DNA from 2 places in the Tepidiphilus thermophilus genome. Region 2 is predicted to be linked to the other one. Evidence: riboswitches for the same ligand, from Rfam matches in the RefSeq annotation. Region 2 holds a riboswitch; the other holds the start of a gene.
What was found. A riboswitch is a leader RNA that binds a small molecule or an ion and turns the genes downstream of it on or off. The one in region 2 is predicted to bind cobalamin.
Positions count from the first base shown of each region.

Region 1: another riboswitch for cobalamin. It lies ahead of ASC37_RS03455 (energy-coupling factor ABC transporter permease); the one in region 2 lies ahead of ASC37_RS01570 (TonB-dependent receptor domain-containing protein).

Region 1 covers NZ_LIPU01000003.1:63,803-73,745, reverse strand. The annotation lists gene ASC37_RS03475 (TAXI family TRAP transporter solute-binding subunit) at 1-475, shown strand, start outside; gene ASC37_RS03470 (TRAP transporter permease) at 488-2,530, shown strand; gene ASC37_RS11890 (DUF1850 domain-containing protein) at 2,538-2,993, shown strand; partial or broken gene ASC37_RS03465 (recombination-associated protein RdgC) at 2,990-3,823, opposite strand; gene ASC37_RS11485 (AtaL-like protein) at 3,820-4,278, opposite strand; cobalamin riboswitch at 5,097-5,310, shown strand; gene ASC37_RS03455 (energy-coupling factor ABC transporter permease) at 5,435-6,115, shown strand; gene cobM (precorrin-4 C(11)-methyltransferase) at 6,115-6,909, shown strand; gene ASC37_RS03445 (sirohydrochlorin chelatase) at 6,906-7,736, shown strand; gene ASC37_RS03440 (precorrin-8X methylmutase) at 7,748-8,407, shown strand; gene ASC37_RS03435 (cobalt-precorrin-5B (C(1))-methyltransferase) at 8,404-9,537, shown strand; gene ASC37_RS03430 (bifunctional cobalt-precorrin-7 (C(5))-methyltransferase/cobalt-precorrin-6B (C(15))-methyltransferase) at 9,524-9,943, shown strand, end outside.
Region 2 covers NZ_LIPU01000001.1:317,503-327,445, forward strand. The annotation lists gene ASC37_RS01560 (RDD family protein) at 1-5, shown strand, start outside; gene pepN (aminopeptidase N) at 16-2,784, shown strand; cobalamin riboswitch at 2,791-3,004, shown strand; gene ASC37_RS01570 (TonB-dependent receptor domain-containing protein) at 3,071-4,903, shown strand; gene panC (pantoate--beta-alanine ligase) at 4,916-5,752, opposite strand; gene panB (3-methyl-2-oxobutanoate hydroxymethyltransferase) at 5,771-6,589, opposite strand; gene ASC37_RS01585 (deoxynucleoside kinase) at 6,659-7,297, opposite strand; gene ASC37_RS01590 (DMT family protein) at 7,300-7,662, opposite strand; gene folK (2-amino-4-hydroxy-6-hydroxymethyldihydropteridine diphosphokinase) at 7,659-8,159, opposite strand; gene pcnB (polynucleotide adenylyltransferase PcnB) at 8,156-9,532, opposite strand; gene ASC37_RS01605 (histidinol-phosphatase) at 9,540-9,943, opposite strand, start outside.

The sequences.
Region 1 (9,943 bases), on a different contig from region 2:
GGGACTGTCCTACGCCGACCTCGGCAAGGTGGAATACCTCCCCTTTGGCGAATCGGTCGAACTGATGAAGAACCGCCAGCTCGACGCCACCTTGCAGTCGGCCGGCTTGGGCGTTTCTTCGATCCGTGACCTGGCGACCAATGTGCCCATCGTCGTCGTCCCGGTGCCGCCGGAGGTCGTGACCAAGATCGGCGATCCGGCCTACCAGCCGGCGGTGATCCCGGCCGGTACCTACAGCGGGCAGGATCAGGACGTCCCGACGGTGGCGGTGCGCAACATTCTGGTGACGCACAGCGGGGTGCCGGAAGAGGTGGTCTATCGCATGACGAAGTCGATGTTCGAGCATCTCGACGAGCTCGTGGCCGCCCATACCGCAGCCAAGGGAATCAAGCTCGAAGAGGCCACCAAGGGTCTGCCGATCCCGCTGCATCCGGGGGCGGAGCGCTATTACCGTGAAGTCGGCCTGATCCGTTGAAGGAGGGGCACCATGCACGAAGGCGTCGGCCAAGCGGCGGAAGACGAGAGGGGGGTTGCTTCACGCCTGCTTTTTCTCATCGCGGTGGCTTTCTCCCTTTTTCAACTCTACACGGCGGCCTTCACGCCTTTCTCTTCCCTGGTCACGCGCGCCGTGCATGTGGGTTTTCTGCTCACGCTCACTTTCGGCTTCCTCGCGCGCGACGGTCTGGCCAAGGGCAAGAGGCTCGTTCCGCTGCTGTTCCTCGCCTGCGCGCTGCTCGCGGCGGGGGTGGCCGCCTATCAGTGGGTGTTCGAGCATGAACTGATGCTGCGCTCGGGCGAGCCGACCTCGCTCGATCTGTGGATTGGCATCACGCTCATGGTGCTCGTCTTCCTCGCCACGCAGCGCATGATGGGCTGGGCCTTGCCGCTCATCTGCGGCGTGCTCGTGCTCTATGCGGTCTATGGGCGCTGGCTACCGGAGCCCTTGAATCACCGTGGTTACCCATGGGAGCAGGTGATCGAGCACCTCTCCTTCGGCACCGAAGGCATCTACGGCATTCCGATCTACGTCAGTTCGAGCTACATCTTCCTCTTCATCCTCTTCGGCGCCTTTCTCGAGCGTGCCGGCATGCTCAAGCTCTTCACCGATTTCGCTCTGGGACTCGTCGGACACACCCAAGGCGGGCCGGCGAAGGTGGCGGTGGTCGCGTCGGCCCTCATGGGGACGATCAACGGCAGCGGCGTGGCCAACGTGGTGACGACCGGCCAGTTCACCATCCGTCTGATGAAGCAGTTCGGCTACCGTGCCGAGTTTGCCGGCGGGGTGGAGGCCACGGCCAGCATGGGCGGACAGATCATGCCGCCGGTGATGGGGGCGGTGGCCTTCATCATGGCCGAGACGATCGGGGTGGAATACGTGGAAGTGGCGCGCGCGGCGCTCATCCCGGCCATCCTCTACTTTGTCACGGCGTTTTGGGTGGTGCATCTGGAGGCAGGGCGACTGGGCCTGACCGGCATGCCCAAGGAGAGCCTGCCCAATCCGTGGCGCGCGGTGCGCGAGCGCTGGCATCTGGTACTGCCGCTGGCGGTGCTGGTCTATCTGCTCTTTTCCGGCTACACGCCGCTCTTCGCCGGCCTCGTCGGCCTGCTGCTCACCGTGGTGCTGATCCTGGGCGCGAGCCTGTCGGAGGCGGCATTGAGGGGCGCGATTCGCACCCTTTTCTGGATCGTACTGGGGCTGATCTGCGCCGCCTTCTTCCGCTGGGGGATCGCTCCGGTGCTGGTGCTCATCGCCGTCCTGGTGCTCGCCTGCGCGTTCCTCCCGAAGAGCCGGCCTATCCTGCCGGATCTGGTCGCGGCGCTGGCTGAGGGGGCGCGGCAGGCGCTGCCGGTGGGAATCGCCTGCGCCCAGGTCGGCGTCATCATCGGCGTGATGACGCTCACCGGGGCGGCCTCGAGCTTTGCCAACGCGGTGCTCGCCGTGGGGCAGCACAGCCTCTTCCTGTCGCTGCTGCTCACCATGCTCGTGTGCCTGGTGCTGGGCATGGGTATCCCGACGATTCCCAACTACATCATCACCAGCTCGCTCGCCGCCCCGGCCCTGTTGCATCTGGGTGTGCCGCTCATCGTCAGCCACATGTTCGTCTTCTATTTCGGCATCATGGCCGATCTCACGCCTCCGGTGGCGCTGGCCTGTTTCGCCGCTGCACCCATCGCCGGGGCCTCGGGCCTGGCCATCAGCCTGCAGGCGATCCGCGTGGCGGTAGCCGGCTTCATCATCCCCTTCATGGCGGTATACGCCCCGGCGCTGATGCTGCAGGGCGATCCAGGATGGCTGGAGGTGGCCTACGTCGTCTTCAAGGCACTGCTGGCCATCTGGCTGTGGGGCTGCACGGCGATCGGTCATTGGCTGGGGCCCCTGTCCTGGTTCGAACGGCTGTGGGCTTTCGTGGCCGCAGCCTTACTGGTGGCCGCCGTCCCGCTCACCGACGAGCTGGGGTTGGCGGCCGGTTTGGCTTTGTTAGGGTGGCACTTCTGGCGCCATCGCCCGCGGCCAGCGCCGACGGCATGAAGTGCCCATGAGCGGTCTGTGCCTGAGCGCGCTGGGAACGACGGTTTTCCTGCCCGTGGGCGTCTTCACCTTGAGCTGGCAGCATTCGATCGAGAAGACGCCGTGGGAAGAGCGCTGGCGCATCGAGGAGGGGGTGCCGGCCCGGCTCGTTTTCGTCGAAGGGCGCATCCGCGGCTCGGGCGCCGGCATGGAGCCCCCGCCGCAGGCGAGGCTGGAGGACGGAGTGTGGGTCTATCACGCGGATCTGCGCCTTCCTGCCTTGCATCTGGCGCACTCGCCCTTTGCGCCGGAATACCGCCTGTGCCTCGAAGAGGGATGTCATGCGCTCGATGCCTGGCTGCCGGCTTTGCCGGAGATCGGGGAAGTCGAGCTCTTTCCCTGCTCGCCGTCTTCGGCGGACTCTCCGCCGAGCGCCACGGATAGCGCCGGCAGCATGGCGCGCAGCGTTTCGGCGAAGAGGTAGAACCGCCCCTCGAAGCGCTCGCGGGCGTCGCGCGCTTCGCCCGCCGTCTCGTCCTCCGCGTCGCTGCGCGCAAGGCGTTTGAGCGCTCCATCGGCAGTGAGCACGAAACTCAGCCGGTCGGCATAGGCGAGCGCGAGCCGCGTCGGGCGTTTGCCGGCCGCCAGGTGGGCGCGGATTTCGGCGGCGACTTTTTCTTCCTGCAGGGGAAGCCGCGCGTAGCGCACGAGCGCGCGGCTGTCGTCCTGCGCTTCGAGCTGCACTTCGTCTTCGAGCGAGAAGGGGCCGGGGGCCTCGCCGGCGAGCAGCCAGTCGGCCATCGCCGAGGCGGGCGCGAGCCGGGTGCGCCAGGGCTTCAAGGGGAAACGTTCGGCGCTGGCGCGCAGGGTGTCGATCACCCGTTCGGCAAGGGCGAGGCTGCCGGCATCGACGGCGAACCACCCTTCGCGCGGATCGATCCACACCGGCACGCGCCGACGCCGGGTGAAGGCGCGCGGCAGCCATTCGGCGCGGATGGCCTCGCGCAGGTCACGCAGTTCCTTGCGCGAGAGGGGATAGCCCCGCTCCTCGGCGATCGCCTCGGCGCGCTGTTCGGCCTCGGCTTTGACCACGCTCGCCGGCAGGAGGCGCTCCTCGCGCACCCAATGCGCCAGCCAGTGCCCCCCTACGTCCGCAATCGCCTCGTCATCGCCGAAGGGCGGCGCCCAGCCCTCGCTCGTTTCGTTCTGCGGCCCCACCGGCAGAAAGGGACGACGGAGGAAGAGCTCGTTCCAGTAGGTGCGCCCTTCCGGACCGTCCCAGCGATAGAGACGCAGGTTCTTGAATTCGATCATGCTTTCCCTCGTTTCTTCCGTGCGATCGCAACGATGCGCGCCATGGTGTCGGCATCGGCCGCGGCATAGGCCTGGGAAAGCCACTCGGCCACGGGCCGGCCGTCGGGCGCGAGCAGAGCCTCGTCCAGGGTGGTGTCATAGCGGAAATTCAGCCCGAGGCGTTCGCCTTCGATGACGAGCGAGATCTCCAGCGTTCCGCCGGGCCGGCCGTCCTGGGGTTCAACGACGAAGCGCAGACGTTTTCCCTCTTCCCACTCGACACGATCGCGGTAGCTGTCGTGGCCAAAGTGCAGCCGGCGCAGCACGTGCGCCGGGCCTCGCTCCAGGATGTCGCAGCCGGTCAGCCCCAGGACGAATTCCTGCGGATGCTCGATGCGCGTCGCCAGGCCCTGCCAGACCTCGATGGCATCGAGTGATTCTTCCGGAGCGAAGAAAAGGCGGTGTTCGAAGTGCACGGCGAGGTCCTCTCGAAGGCTGCAGCGAAGTCTAGGGGCAAGGGACGGCGAGGGCAAGGGGCAAGGGACGGTGGGGCGAAGCCGCGGCGATGGGTAGTTGTACACAGATCTTTTATAAAAACTTTTAGTGTTTACTATGCTCGAGGAGGATCTGTGGAAAACCAAAGAAACACTTTGATAACATTGAAGTTTCCTTGATGGTGATCCCGTGGGCGCATGGGCTTGCAAGCGGTGCGGCGTAGACGAATGCTTTCTCCGATGCGGAAAAAACGGCAAGTTTTCCCCAAACTTTCCCACGCTTTCCCTCGTCCTTGTTCACTGTGGCGGGTTTGCCACAGCAAGAAACCATAAAAAATTTACGGTCTTTAAAAAGACCTTTCTGTATGAATGGTCATTTGCGGCGACATGGGTTGGTAAACAATTTGAAGTAGTAAACAAAAAACCATGTAAACAACGTTCATCCCAAATCTGTGGATAACTTTGTAGCTTCCGCAGGATTTGAGCGTTTCCCCGTCGGGAAAACTTCGGGAAAAACCTGGGAGCGGCGGTGGAGGAATTGGGGATGGAATCCAGTGCTGGGTAAAGATTCTCATTGATCCACAAACGATTACCGGAGAATCCCTGTGTTCATGCACGGTCTGGAACCGTTTGGAAGGGAACAGGGAAAGCGCGGACAGGGATGGGGGTAGGCTTGTGGATAATTCTGTGAAAAGGGCGCAGCGTGATGAATCCGTTCAAGGACTTGCCCGCGTTTCTTCACGATCCACTGGAAGAGGGGAGAAGAAGGGATGGCGTTGACATCGCGCGCCGCGGCGGTGTATCTTGCCCTTACTTCGGGTGCCCGCTCCGATGTCTTGGGAGCGGGTGAAACGGGAAGCCGGTGAAGCGGGCATCGCCCCGCCATTCCGGCGCAGCCCCCGCTGCTGTGAGCCTGACGGGAAGCGCATCGGCCACTGTGCCTTCGAGGGCATGGGAAGGCGCGCGGACCGGATGACGGCGAGCCAGAAGACCGGCCCGGAGTGCGTAGTTGGTGCGAGCCCCGGGGTGTGGGTTTGGCTGACGGTCCGGGGCGGTTTTTTTTCCTCTTCCCCTCTCCCGTAGGCCCTTTCTCCTCGTGCGGCTCGTCTTGGCGAAACGTTCGCAAAGGAGACGGGTCATGCATATCGAACCAGGCGTCGTCACGGGCGCCAAACTGTTGCTGGGTCATGCCACCGCGGCCGCGAGCCTGGGGGCGGCGTTCTTGCTCTCGGCCAAGGTGGTGAAAAAGGACGGCTTGCCGGCGCTCGCGCTGCGCGCGTTCGTGGCGTCCTTGCTCGTGTTCTGTTTCTTCGAGGTTCTGCCCCACCAGCCGGTGGGCGTGTCCGAGGTCCACCTCATCCTGGGTTCCACCCTACTGCTGCTCTTCGGCCCCGCGGCGGCGGCTCTGGGTCTGGCGGCAGGCTTGCTCATGCAAGGGCTCTTCTTCGCCCCGGCCGATCTGCCGCAGTTCGGCATGAACGTGACCACGCTCCTCGTGCCGCTCTTTGCCACGGCGCTCCTGGCGCGGCGCATCGTGCCGCCGCATACTCCTTACGTCGATCTGCGCTATCGCGATGTGCTGCGCCTGTCGCTTGCCTATCAGGGGGGCGTGGTGTCGTGGGTGGCGTTCTGGGCGCTCTACGGCCAGGGGATCGGCGCGGAGAATCTCGCCCAGGTGGCTTCATTCGGCGCGGCCTACCTCGCGGTGGTGCTCGTCGAGCCGCTCATCGACCTGGCGGTGCTCGCGGCGGCCAAGGCTTGGCATGGCGGCGGGGAATCCCTGTTGCTGCAGCGGCGCCTCTTCGCAGGTCGGGTCTGATGCCAGGAACGGTGTGGTTCGTCGGGGCTGGCCCCGGCGATCCGGAGCTCCTCACCGTCAAGGGCAAGGGGCTGCTCGAACGCGCCGGTGCCGTGCTCTTCGCCGGGTCGTTGGTGGATGCCGCGGCGACGCGCTACGCGCCGCCGGGTTGCCTCATCCGCGATTCGAAAGACATGACGCTCGAGGAGATGACCGAGTGGCTGGTGGCCGCGGCGAAGGCGCACGAGACGGTGGTGCGCCTGCAGACGGGCGACCCCACCCTCTACGGGGCGCTCATCGAGCTCACCCGGCCGCTCACGGCGGCGGGCGTTCCGTGGAAAGTGGTGCCGGGGGTGTCGTCGGCGATGGCGGCGATGGCGGCCGCGGGCGAGTCGATGACTCTGCCCGAGGTGACGCAGACGGTGATCCTCACCCGGGTGGCCGGGCGCACACCCATGCCGCCGGGCGAGGAGCTGGAGGCGCTGGCGGCGCACCGCAGCACGATCTGCCTCTTTCTCTCGATCACGCGCCTTGCCGAAGTCGAGCGCGGGCTGCGCGCGGCCGGCTGGCCGGAGGATGCGCCGGTGCTGGTGGTGCACAAGGCAAGCTGGCCGGGCGAAGAGCGCATCGTGCGCACCACGCTCGGCGAATTGCGCCGGGCGTGCCGCGAGGCGGGGATCGTGAGCCAGGCGATGATCGTGGTCGGCCCCACCCTGGGGGCGGCGTCGTGGCCGAAACTGGCGCGCAGCAAGCTCTACGATCCCTCTTTTACCCATCGCTGGCGGCGGGCGAAGACGAAGGAAAGCGACACATGAACGAACGGACGGTGCTGGTGGTGGCGCACGGCTCGCGCGAGGCGTCGGGCAACGCCGAGACCGCGGAATTCGTGGCGCGCTGGCGGCAGATGCGGCCGCAGTGGCACATCGAGCTGTGCTTCATCGAGCATGCCGAAATCCTGCTCGACGAAGGGCTCGATCGGGCGGCGGAAGGCGCGCGCGAGGTGGTGGTGCTGCCGCTCATCCTCAACGCGGCCGGGCACGTGAAGATGGAGCTTCCCGAGGCGATCGAGCGGGCGCGGGCGCGCCACCCGCAGGTGCGCTTCGTGGCGCGCCGGCATCTGGGCATGGGAGCGGAGCTTTTTTCGCTCATCCAGCAGCGGCTGCAGGAGGCGCTGGGGGAACTGGACGTGCCCGATCCGGCCACCACCGGCGTGATTTTGCTCGGACGCGGTTCGTCGGATCCGGGAGGGAACGCCGAGCTCGCAAAAATGGCGCGCTGGGTGTTCGAGGCCAATGACCACGAGCTGGTCGATCTGGCGTTTACCGGTATCACTTGGCCGCGGCTGGAGACGGTGGTGGCGCGGCAAGTGAGGCTCGGCATGATGCAGATCGCGATCGTTCCCGTCTATCTCTTCACCGGGGTGCTGATCGAGCGCATCGGGGCGCAGGTGGAGCGCCTGCGGCGGCAGTATCCCCGGGTGGCGTTCGCGCTGGCGCGCCATTTCGGCTTCGACGAGCGCCTCGTCGCCTTGCTGGAAGCACGGGTGGGGGAGGAAGGACGAGAGGGGATGCTCGAGTGCGACGGCTGCAAATACCGCGCCGCCGCGGCCCACGAGCATGCTCACGCGCATCATCACGGATGAGGAAAAGAAGCATGACAGCGATCACGGAGCAGCTCACGGCCTTGGGGCGCGCCATCGAGCACGATTCTTTCGCCCTCATCGACGCCGAAGTGGGCGATGCGCATTCCTATTCGGCGTCGCAGTGGCCGGTGGTGCGGCGCATGATCCACGCGAGCGCCGATTTCGAGTTCAACGGACTGACGTTCTTTCACCCCGGGGCGATCGAGGCGGGCATCGCGGCGATCCGGCGCGGCGCGCCGGTGGTGGCCGACGTGGAGATGATCTGCGTGGGGCTGTCGCGGCCGCGCTTGGCGCACTTCGGCATGAAGGCGCATCAGTTCATTTCCGACGAGGACGTGATCGCGGCGGCGAAGGCGAATGGCGGAACCCGGGCGATCGAGGCGATGCGCAAGGCGCACCGTCTGGGCTTGCTCGAAGGGTCGATCGTGGCCGTCGGCAATGCCCCGACCGCGCTGATCGAGGTGGTTCGACTCATCGAGGAAGAGGGCGTGCGGCCGGCACTGGTACTGGGTATGCCGGTGGGGTTCGTCTCGGCCGCCGAATCCAAGGAGCGGCTCATGGCGCAGCAGGAAGTGCCGTGGATCGCCATTCGCGGGCGCAAGGGGGGATCCACCCTCGCCGTGGCGGCGCTGCACGCCTTGCTCGCGCTCGCCGAAGAGGGTAAGGAGTGAGCGAGGAGAAGATCCGCAAGAGCGTGCCGAAGAAGCGCGGCAACCGCACCGGCTTTACCACCGGGGCGTGTGCGGCGGCGGCGGCGAAGGCGGCGACCATGGCGCTCGTCACGGGCGAGCCGCCCAGCGAGATCGAGTGCCGCCTGCCCAACGGGCAGATCGTGCGCTTTCCCGTGCATGAGGCCCGGTTCCTCGATGCCGATGCGTGCCGCGCGGTGGTGGTGAAGGACGCGGGCGACGATCCCGACGCCACCCACGGCGCGCACCTGACGGTCGAGGTGCGGCGCCTGCCCGGGCGCGCCGGCGTGATCGAACTGCGGGGCGGGGAAGGCGTGGGCGTGGTGACCAAGCCGGGGCTGGGGCTGGAAGTGGGTGGGCCGGCGATCAATCCAGTGCCGCGGCGCAATATTACCGAGAACGTGCAGGCGGCGGCGGGCGAGCTCTTGCGCACCGACGGGCTGGAGGTGAGGGTGTCGGTGCCCGGAGGCGAGGAGATGGCAAAGAAGACGCTCAATGCCCGCCTGGGGATCCTGGGCGGCATCTCCATTCTCGGCACCACCGGCATCGTTCGTCCCTATTCGACGGCGGCGTTTCGCGCGAGCGTGGTGCAGGCCGTGGACGTGGCGGTGGCGCAGGGGTGCGAGGCCGTGGTCTTCACCACCGGCGGGCGCACCGAGAAATTCGCCATGCGCCAGTTGCCCCAGCTGCCCGAAGCGGCTTTCGTGCAGATGGGCGACTTCGTCAAGGCGGCGTTTCGCGCGGCGATCGCGCGGCGCGTGCGCCACATCTACGTGGGGGCGATGATCGGCAAGCTCACTAAGATGTGCCAGGGTCTGGCGGTGACGCACGCATGGAAGGCCGAGGTCGACCGCGATCTGCTCGCCGAGGCCGCGCGCGAGGTGGGCGCGCCCGAGGCGGTGGTGGAAGAGATCCGCGCTGCCGAGACGGCGCGTTTTGGCGCCGAACGGCTGGCCGAGCTGGGTCTGGCGGTGCCATTTCACCGCGCCGTGGCCCAGCGCGCCATCCGCCGTCTGAAGGCGGATCATCCGGGCGAATACCGCCTCACGGTGCTGGTGTGCGATTTCGAAGGGCAGGCGATCTGCCGGGTGGAAGAAGATGAATGTCCCTGAACGTTGTGCCGTGATCGGCATCCTCGACGACGGCTGGAAAGGTCTGGGAGAGGAGTCCCGCCGCTGCCTGCACGAGGCCGAACTCGTGATCGGCGCGGAGCGCACCCTCGCCCTCATGCGCCCGCACCTGCCGGAAGGCCGCGAATGGCGCGCACTCGACGGCGCCCTGACCGAAGTGCCGCGCTGGGTGGAAGAGGCGCTCGGCAGGGGGCGGAAAGTGGCGGTGCTCGCCACGGGCGATCCGCTGTGCCACGGCCTTGCCTCTTGGCTGATCGCCCGCCTGGGGGAAGCGCGGGTGGCGGTGTTGCCAGCCGTCTCGACGCTGCAGCTCGCTTTCGCGCGCTGGAAGCTGCCGTGGCAGGAGGTGCGCATCGCCAGTTGCCATGCGCGCGACGCGGGCGAGTGG
Region 2 (9,943 bases):
GATGAGGAGCAAACCATGACGGAAAACCTGATCCGACGCGAAGATTACCGGCCGCCGCAGTGGTCGGTGCGCGAGGCGTGGCTCTCCTTTGCGCTCGACGAGGAAACGACCGAGGTGCGGGCGCGGCTGCACTGCGTGCGCGGCGAAGGGGTGAGCGAAGAGGAACCGGTCGTACTCGATGCCGAGGAGCTCGAGCTCGTCTCGGTGACGCTCGATGGCGAGCCGCTGTCGCCGCTGGCCGGACCGGGTGAACGCGGGTTCGTGTATGACGCCTCCAGCCTGCGGCTCTACGGCGCACGCGGCCCCGAGGCGTGGGTAGAGACCGTGGTGCGCATCCATCCGGCGCGCAACACGGCGCTCTCGGGGCTGTACCGCTCGGGCACGGGGCTTTTCACGCAGTGCGAGGCGCAGGGCTTTCGCCGCATCACACCGTTTCCCGATCGGCCCGACGTGATGGCGCGTTTCCACGTGACCCTGGAAGCGGACGAGGCGCGCTATCCGGTGTTGCTCAGCAACGGCAATCTGCAGGAGACGGCGCGCTTGCCCGGCGGAAGGCATCGCGCGGTGTGGGTGGATCCTTTCCCCAAGCCGTGCTATCTCTTCGCGCTGGTGGCGGCCGACCTGCAGGCGCTCGAGCGGGAAGTGGCGCTGGCCGACGGGCGCCGGGCCTTGCTGCAGGTGTGGGTCAAGGCCGAACACTTGCCGCGGGCGGATTGGGCGCTGGAGTCGCTCCAGGCGGCGCTGCGCTGGGACGAACGCCGCTTTGGCCGCGTGCTCGATCTGGACCGCTACATGATCGTGGCGGTGTCGGATTTCAACATGGGGGCGATGGAGAACAAGGGGCTCAACATCTTCAACACGAAGTACGTGCTGGCGAGCCCCGAGACGGCCACCGATGCGGACTATGCCGCGGTGCAGGCCGTGGTGGGGCATGAGTACTTCCACAACTGGACGGGCAACCGCATCACCTGCCGCGACTGGTTCCAGCTCACTTTGAAAGAAGGGCTCACGGTGTTCCGCGAGCAGGAATTCAGCGCCGACCAGCTGGCCGAGGCGGCTGGGCCCGAACGGGCGGCGTCGGCCCGGGCGGTGAAACGCATCGAGGACGTGCAGACGCTGCGCACGGCGCAGTTCCCCGAGGACGACGGGCCGATGGCGCATCCCATCCGCCCGCAGGCGTACCGGGCGATCGACAATTTCTACACCGCCACCGTGTATGAAAAGGGCGCCGAGGTGATCCGGCTGCTGCACACCTTGCTGGGAGAAAAAGGCTTTCGCGCCGGGATGGACCGTTACTTCGAGCGCTACGACGGTCGGGCGGTGACCTGCGAGGATTTCGTCGCGGCCATGGCCGAGGCGAACGGCGTGGATCTGACGCCGTTCCTGCGCTGGTACGAACAGGCGGGCACGCCGCGGCTGGTGGTGGAGGAAGACTGGGACGGCCAAGCGGGGCGCTACGGGCTGCGCCTGAGGCAATTCACTCCGCCTACGCCGGGACAGCCGGAGAAAGGGCCGGTGGTGCTGCCCATCCGCCTGGGGCTGCTCGGTGCCGACGGGCGCGACCTGCCGCTCGTGCTCGCCGACGAGCGCGATGCCGTGCCCGAACCCGAGGCGCCGCCAGCCGGAGGGATGCGGCCGATCGCGCCGCGCGACACCGCGGTGGGGGCGAGGACCCGCCTCTTCACCCTGACGGGGGAGACGCTCGCGCTCGAATTCGTCGGTCTGCCGCCAGGGCCGAAGCCGGTGCCTTCGCTGCTGCGCGGGTTTTCGGCACCGGTGCGGCTGATGCTCGATGAGCCGGACGAGGCGCTGCGCCACCGCATGGCCTACGATTCGGACGCCTTCAACCGCTGGGATGCGGCGCAGAGCTGGGCGCAGCGCCAGGTGCTGCGGCTGGCGCGGGGTGAAGCCGAGACGCTGGACGAGGGGTTCGTCGCGTCCTGGAGGCAGCTCCTCGCCGACGAGTCGCTCGATGCGATGTTCCGCGTCAAGGCCGCGGCGCTTCCCAGCGAGCGCTGGTTGCTGGAGGCGATGACGCCGGCCGACCCGGTGCGCCTGCGTGCCGCCCTCGTGCGCGCCTCGCTCGCGCTCGCCCGGGCTGGAGCCGAGCTGTGGCCCCGCTGGCGGGATTCCGGAGCCGCTCGCCCCTACCGCTACGATCCGCTGGAGGCCGGCCGGCGTGCGCTCGCCGCGTTTTCCTGGCGCATGGAGGCGCTGCTGGGTGAGGACGAACGCTGCTCGCGCACGTTTGCCGCCGCCGACAACCTCACCGAGCGGCTGGCGGCGCTCGATGCCGCGCTCGCGCATCCCGACGAGTCGGTGGGCAAGGCGCTGCTCTCCGCCTTCGAGGCGCGCTACGCCGACGACGAGCTGGTGCTCGACAAATGGTTCGCCCGCCAGGCGATGCGCTGGTCGTGGCACGCTGCCCCGGGGGTGGTGCTTGCGCGCGTGCGGCGTCTGACCGAGCATCGGGCGTTTCGCTGGACCAACCCGAACAAGGTGTATGCCCTGGTACTCAATTTCTTCGCCAACAACCTTGCCGAAGCCTGCGCCGCCGGCGAGCCGGCCTGGGCCTTTTGGCAGGAGGCGGTGCTGCGGTTCGATGCGACCAACCCCATCGTGGGATCGCGCCTGGCCCGGACGCTGGAGCGCTGGCGGCGTTGGGCCGAACCCTATCGTGCGTCCTTCGCGCCCGTGCTGGAGGCGACCCGCCGCCAGGTCCGTTCGACCGAGGTGCGCGAGATCCTCGATCGCATGGCCGACGGCGAGGTCGGGGCGCCTTGAGGTAGAATTCGCCCTCACGTTTCTGGTGCCGTGGCCGGGGTTCTCCCGGCGCGGTGAAACGGGAAAGCGGTGCGCCGGAGTGCTTCCGGCAAAGCCGCTGCTGCCCCCGCAACGGTAGGCGAGTGCGGGCGCGCCGAAACGCCACTGGGCTCTTTGGGCCCGGGAAGGCGGCGCGTCAAATCTCGCAAGCCCGGAGACCGGCCAGAAACTCAGGGCGCAGGCGAGATGCTCGCCTGCGGTGGGCTTTCCATTCGGGCCGGCGGGGTGGCCGGCCGAGGGGAATCATGTGAATCGCTTCGTCAAATCTTTGGCGGCCGCGCTGCCGCCGAGCCTGCTTTTGTCGTCTTTTTCTTTTGGAGTCGAGGCCCAGGAGGCGCTGGAGCCGGTGGTGGTCACGGCCACGCGGCAGCAGACGCGGGTCTCCGAGATCCTTGCCGACGTCACGGTGATCGAGCGCGAGGAGATCGAGCGCGCGGGGGGCGAGACCGTGGTCGACCTGCTCGCCCGTCAGCCCGGCATCCAGATGACGCGCAACGGGGGGCCTGGGACGTCGGCCAGCCTCTTCGTGCGCGGGACGCGTCCCGACCAGACCAAGGTGCTGGTCGATGGCGTCCCGATCAACTCGCTCGACCTGGCCGGTTCGCCCCTGCGTTTCCTGTCGCTGGCCGATGTCGATCGCATCGAGATCCTGCGCGGACCGGCTTCGACCTTGTACGGGGCGGATGCCATCGGCGGCGTGATCCAGATCTTCACCCGGCGCGGTGCGCCCGGCCTCTCGGTCGATGCCTTCGCGGGCTATGGCTCGTACGACACGGCGCAGGGCAGCGCCGGGCTGTCGGTGGGCAACGAGCTCGTCCGGCTGCGGGCGGACTTCCAGCAGAGCTATAGCGGTGGCTTCTCCGCCATGAAAAATGCCTCGGGGCAGGACGCGGACGACGATGCCTACCGCAACCGCGGCGGTACCGCCTCGCTCGTGCTCACGCCGCTCGCCGGCCACGAGATGGGCTTCGTGCTGCGACAAAACCAGGGTCGGGCCCACTACGACGAAATCCCGCCGACGAGCCAGTTCAACGACTACGAGGAGTTTCGCACGCAGCAGTGGCAGGTCTATACGCGCAACGCCCTCACCGACGCTTGGACGAGCACCTTGCGCATCGGGCACGCTCTGGATTGGCACAAATACGTCTCCTCCTGGCCCAGCCGGATGCGCACCGAGAACGACGAATACAGCTGGCAGAACGACGTGGCCCTGCCGCTGGGGCGGGCGATGCTCGCGCTGGAGCGCTTCGAGCAGAACGCGCCGTTAGGGGACGAGTCCTCGAGCGAGGAATCCATCGCCATCAACTCGGCCGTGGCCGCCTGGAGCGCCAACCTCGGGCCGCACCGCTGGCAGCTGAGCGCGCGGCATGACCAGCATTCGACTTTTGGTGGCGAGGATACCTACGCGCTCGCCTACGGCTATCAGATCGCCCGCGAATGGCGAGCGCACGCGAGTCTGGGGACGTCCTTCAAGGCGCCTTCGCTCTACCAGCTCTTCGACCCTTATTCCGGCAATCCGCAGCTGGAGCCGGAAAAAGGGCGCAACCGCGAAGTCGCGCTCGTCTGGGAGCGCGGCCAGCAATCCGCCTCGCTCACCTATTATTACAACCGGGTGAGAAATCTGATCGACTGGGTGCCGACCGACACCTGGGGCGGACGCTACATCAACGTCGGCAAAGCGCACTTCGAGGGGGTGACGCTCGCCTGGGAGGGGGCTGCGGGTGCCTGGCAGTGGCGCACGAGCTACGACTGGTTGCAGGCGATCGACGAGACCACCGACAAAGCGCTCGCGCGCCGGGCGCGGCACAGCGCCACCGCGTCGCTGTGGCGCCAATGGGGCGCGTGGGACGCCGGCCTCGAATGGGTGGGGATGGGGCGGCGTCCGGAAGCCGCGACGGCCGGCGGCGGCGAGCTCGGCGCCTATAGCCTCTTCAACCTCGTGGCGAGCTATCGTTTCGCGCCGGATTTGAAGCTGGAGGCGCGCATCGACAACCTCTTCGACAAGGACTACGAGAGCGTGCGCGGCTACAACACACCGGGACTGAGCGCTTTCGTGGGGTTGCGCTACACGCCGCGCTGATGTCGGTTCCCGTCAGATCTCGAGGTTGTCGATGAGCCGCGTGCTGCCCAGGCGCGCGGCGCCGAGCACGACGAGTTCCTGCTCGCCCGGTGCGGGCGGCTGCAGGTCGGCGCGGCGGCGTACCGTGACGTAGTCCGGCTGCCAGCCGTGGGCGGCAAGTTCGGCCATCGCCTCCGTTTCCAGCCGAGCATGGTCGGTGGCCCCGGCGCGCACGGCCTGGGCGATGCGCGTGAGCACGCGGTAGAGGCGCGGGGCTTCGGCACGCTCGGCTTCTGAGAGATAGGTGTTGCGCGAGGAGAGTGCAAGGCCGTCGGGGGCGCGCATCGTCTCGCCGGCGACGATCGTCACCGGCAGGGCGAGCTGGCGCACCAGGTTGCGCAGCACCATGAGCTGCTGGTAGTCCTTCTTGCCGAAGAGAGCGACTTCGGGCTGCACGATGCCGAAGAGCTTGGTGACCACGGTGGCCACACCGCGGAAATGCCCGGGACGCACGGCGCCTTCGAGGATGTCGGTGTGCTCGGGCGGAGGCGCCACGGTGTAGGTTTGCGGTTCGGGGTACATTTCCGTTTCGCTGGGGGCGAAGGCGTGGCGCACGCCTTCGGCGGCGAGCAGCTCCAGGTCGCGCGGCAGGGTGCGCGGGTAGCGCTCGAAATCCTCGTTCGGGCCGAATTGCAGGCGGTTCACGAAGATGCTCACCACCACCGTGTCGGCGAGCGTCTTGGCCTGGCGCACGAGGGCGAGGTGCCCTTCGTGCAGGCAGCCCATGGTCGGCACCAGCACCACGCGTCCCAGGGAGGGCCGCAGGGCGCGGACTTCGGCCACGGTCGTGAGCGGTGCAATCGTGGTCATGGCAAGCCTCTAAAGCCTCTAGTAGCAGTGTTCCGGGGCGGGAAACGTCCCTTCCTTCACTTCGCGCACGTAGGCGCGCACCGCTTCCTCGACCGAATCGCGGCCGGTGAGAAAATTCTTGACGAAGCGCGCCTTGCGCCCGGGGTAGATGCCCAGCATGTCGTGCAGTACCAAGACCTGGCCGTGGCACTCAGGCCCGGCGCCGATGCCGATGGTGGCCGTGCGCGAAAGTTTGGCGCTGATCTCGGCACCCAGGGTACGCGGGGCCATCTCGATGACGAGGAGTGTCGCTCCGGCTTCTTCCAGCGCCAGGGCGTCTTCGAGGAGGCGGCGTGCGTCTTCCTCGCTGCGCCCCTGCACGCGATAGCCGCCGAGCTGGTGCACCGCCTGCGGCGTGAGGCCGATATGCCCGCACACCGGAATGCCGCGTTCGACGAGGAATCGCACCGTCTCGGCCATCACCTGCCCGCCTTCGAGCTTGACCATCTGCGCCCCGGCAGCCATGAGGGCAGCGGCGTTGCGTAGCGCCTGCTGCGGGCTTTCCTGGTAGGAGGCAAACGGCAGGTCGGTGACGACGAAGGCGCGCCGGGCTCCGCGGGCCACGCATTCGGTGTGATAGACCATGTGGGCCATCGTCACCGGCAGGGTGCTCTTTTGTCCCTGTACGACGTTACCGAGCGAATCGCCCACGAGCAGGACGTCGACGCCGGCGCGCTCCAAGAGCGTGGCGAAACTCGCGTCGTAGCAGGTGAGCATGGCGATCTTCTCGCCGGCGGCGCGCATCTCGGCGAGCCGCGTGAGCGTGACGGGCTTGTCGTCCAAGGGTTGGGCGCTCATGACTTCCTCCGTGCAGCGATGGTGCGGGCGATTGTGGCGCATTTCGCCGCGGCGCACAACCCGCGCCGCTCAGGCGTAGCCGAAATACTCGCGGTGGCTGCGCATCTCGCGCAGGCGTTCGAGCACAAGGGCGAAGTCGCCCGATTCGTGGATGGGATCGAGTACCTCCGCGTCCAGGATGAAGAGGGGGGAGGCGTCGTACTCATAGAAGAAGCGGGCGTAGGCGGCGCAGACGTCGGTGAGGTAATCGAGCGAGATGCCGCGCTCGGCCGCCCAGGCGCGGCGCTCGACGCGTTCGGCCAACGTCTCGGGGCGCGCCTGCAGGTAGACGACGAGGTCGGGCTTGGGGAGGTTTGCCGGGACGATCCGCTCCTGGATCCGCCGGTAGAGGGCGTATTCGTCCGCCTCGAGGTTGAGCTCGGCGAAGAGAGTGTCTTTCTGCAGCATGAAGTCGCTCACCACGCGCTGCCCGGCGGCGAGCATCTGGCTCACGCTCGAGAGCGCTTCGAGGCGCTGGAAGAGGAAGTCGAGCTGCAAGGGCAGCGCCCACCGTTCGCGGTGTTGATAGAAGCGGGCGATGAAGGGGTTGCGCTCGGGCGCTTCCAGCGCTGGCTGCAGGGTGAGCGCCTCGGCCAGTTTCTGCGCGAGCCGAGTCTTGCCGCAGCCGATCGGGCCTTCGATGACGAGATAGCGGGCCTTGTCGAGCATGGTCAGGTCGTCCGGAAGGTGAAATAGACGGCGCCGAGCAGACAGCACGCGGCCCAGAGATAGTCGAGCTTGAGCGGTTGCTTCATGTAGAAGACGGCAAACGGCACGAAGACGGCGAGCGTGATGACTTCCTGCATCAGCTTCAGCTGCGGCAGGGCGAGCGCCTGGGCGCCGATGCGGTTGGCCGGCACCTGCAGCAGGTACTCGAAAAAGGCGATGCCCCAGGAGGCGAGCGCGGCGAACCACCACGGCCGGTCGGCCAGATGCTTGAGATGGCCGTACCAGGCAAAAGTCATGAAGAGGTTGGAAGCGGAAAGCAGCAGCGCCGTTTGCAGCCAGAGAGGGGGGTGGGAGAGCGCGTTCATGCGGGATGGGGCAGGAGGCGTTCGACGTCCTGGTCGCTCAGCCGCGCACGCCAGGCCGACAGCGGCCCCAGGCCAGGGGCTTCCAGGAAGGAATCGAGTTCGAGCAGCGGTTCGAGCACGAAGGCGCGCCGATGCAGCCGCGGATGGGGCAGGGTGAGGCGGGGGGTGTCGAGTACGACGTCGCCATAGAGCAGCAGGTCGAGATCGAGCGCACGCGGCGCCCAGCGGTAGGGACGGACGCGGCCGAAGCGCGCTTCCAGCGCGAGGAGTTCGTCGAGCAAGGCATGCGGCGTCAGCGTCGTAGCCAGGCGCGCTACGGCGTTGATGTAGTCCGGCTGCGGCTCGGGGACTTCGAGCGGCGCGGTGCGGTAGAGCGAGGAGGCGGCAACGAGCTGCGTGCCGGGCAATCGCCCCAGGGCGGCGATCGCCGCCCGTACCGTGGTTTCGGCTTCGCCGAGATTGGCTCCGAGCGCGACGTAGGCAAGCACGGGGGTCATGGCGCGTCCGGCGTGGGAGTGACTGCGATCGTCCCGGGTTCGACCGCGTTTGCCTTGCGCGGACGGCGGCGGCGCTTGCGTTTGGCCGGCGGTTCACCGGCACTTCGCGCTTCGCGCAGCAGCGCCGCGCGTTCGGCCTCGTCGCCGTGGGCGAAGCGCTGCCACCAGCGCGGCAATTCTTCCGGCACTTCCCCTGCCTTGGCACGCAGCGAGAGAAAATCCCAACCGGCACGGTAGCGCGGCTGCTCGACGAGGCGGTAGGGGGCCTTACCGGCACGCCGCTCGAAGCGCGGTTGCATCATCCACAGCTCACGGATGTCGCCGGCGAGCTTGCGCGTGATCGCGAGCGACTCGGCCTGCGTCTCCAGTACGGTGTCCATTGCGGCTTCCAGCGCCGGGAAGACCGGTTCGCCCTGGGCCTGACGCCGGCGCCATTCGTCGAGCACGCGCGGCCACAGCAAGGCGGCGAAGCTGAAGGCGGGCGAGGCGCTCTTGCCCTCGCGGATGCGTCGGTCGCTGTCTTCCAGGGCAAGGCGCACGAAGCGCTCGCCGCTCGGATGCGCGAAGACGAGATCGAGCACCGGCAGCAAACCTCCGTGCAAGCCCTCCTCGCGCAGCCGCTCGAGGCAGGCGAGTGCGTAACCCGAGGTGAGGATCTTCACGATCTCGTCGAAGAGCCGCGCCGGCGGAACGTTCTCCAGGAGCGGCGCGAGCCGCCGGATGGGGGCGCGGGCCGCCGGGTCGATCAGGAGGTCGAGCTTGGCGGCGAGCCGTACGGCACGCAGCATGCGCACCGGATCTTCGCGGTAGCGCTGCTCCGGGTCGCCGATCACGCGCAGGGTACGCGCCTCGATGTCGCCCACGCCGTGATGGAAGTCGTGCAGCACGCCGGCCACCGGATCGTAGTAGAGGGCGTTGATGGTGAAGTCGCGCCGCTGGGCGTCTTCGGCGTGCGTGCCGAAGACGTTGTCGTCGAGCAGCCTGCCGTGTGCATCCACGGGGGCGCGCTCGGGATCGACCAGGCCGCGGAAAGTGGTGACTTCCACCGTTTCCTTGCCGTGATAGACGTGCACGATCTTGAAGCGGCGTCCGATGATATGGGCGCGGCGAAAAAGGGCACGCACCTGCTCGGGATGGGCGTCGGTGGCGACGTCGAAGTCTTTGGGCGTGCGCGACAAGAGCAGGTCACGCACCGCGCCACCCACCACGTACGCCTGATGGCCGTGGCGCTGCAGCGTCTCGCACACGAGGCGGGCGCCGGGAGAAATGTGCTCGGGCGTGATGCCGTAGCGCGCGGCCGGCAAGACGGCCGGCACCGAAGCGCTCGGTTTGGTGACTTTGGCGATGACTTTTTTGATGAGTTTGCGGATCATGGGTTTCTCAGCACGTCGCGGGCGAGGCTTCGCGCAGCGACAAGATGCGCCAGCCGTGGGTAAGGGCGTGCATGCGCAGCCGCTCGTCCGGATCGACTGCGACGGGCTCGTCGACGCGTTCGAGCAAGGGAAGGTCGTTGTGCGAGTCGCTGTAGAAGGTGGTGCGGGAAAAGCTCGTCCACCATAGGCCCAGCGATTCGAGCCAGGATTCGACGCGCGCGATCTTGCCCGCCTGGAAGGCCGGCGTGCCGCGGCAGCGGCCGGTAAACCGTCCGTCTTGCTGCTCGGGGATGGTGGCGATGAGGTGGCAGATGCCGAAGGCGCGCGCGATCGGTCCGGTGACGAAGGCGTTGGTGGCGGTGACGATCGCCGCCACGTCGCCCGCGGCCAGATGCTCGCGTACCAAGGCTT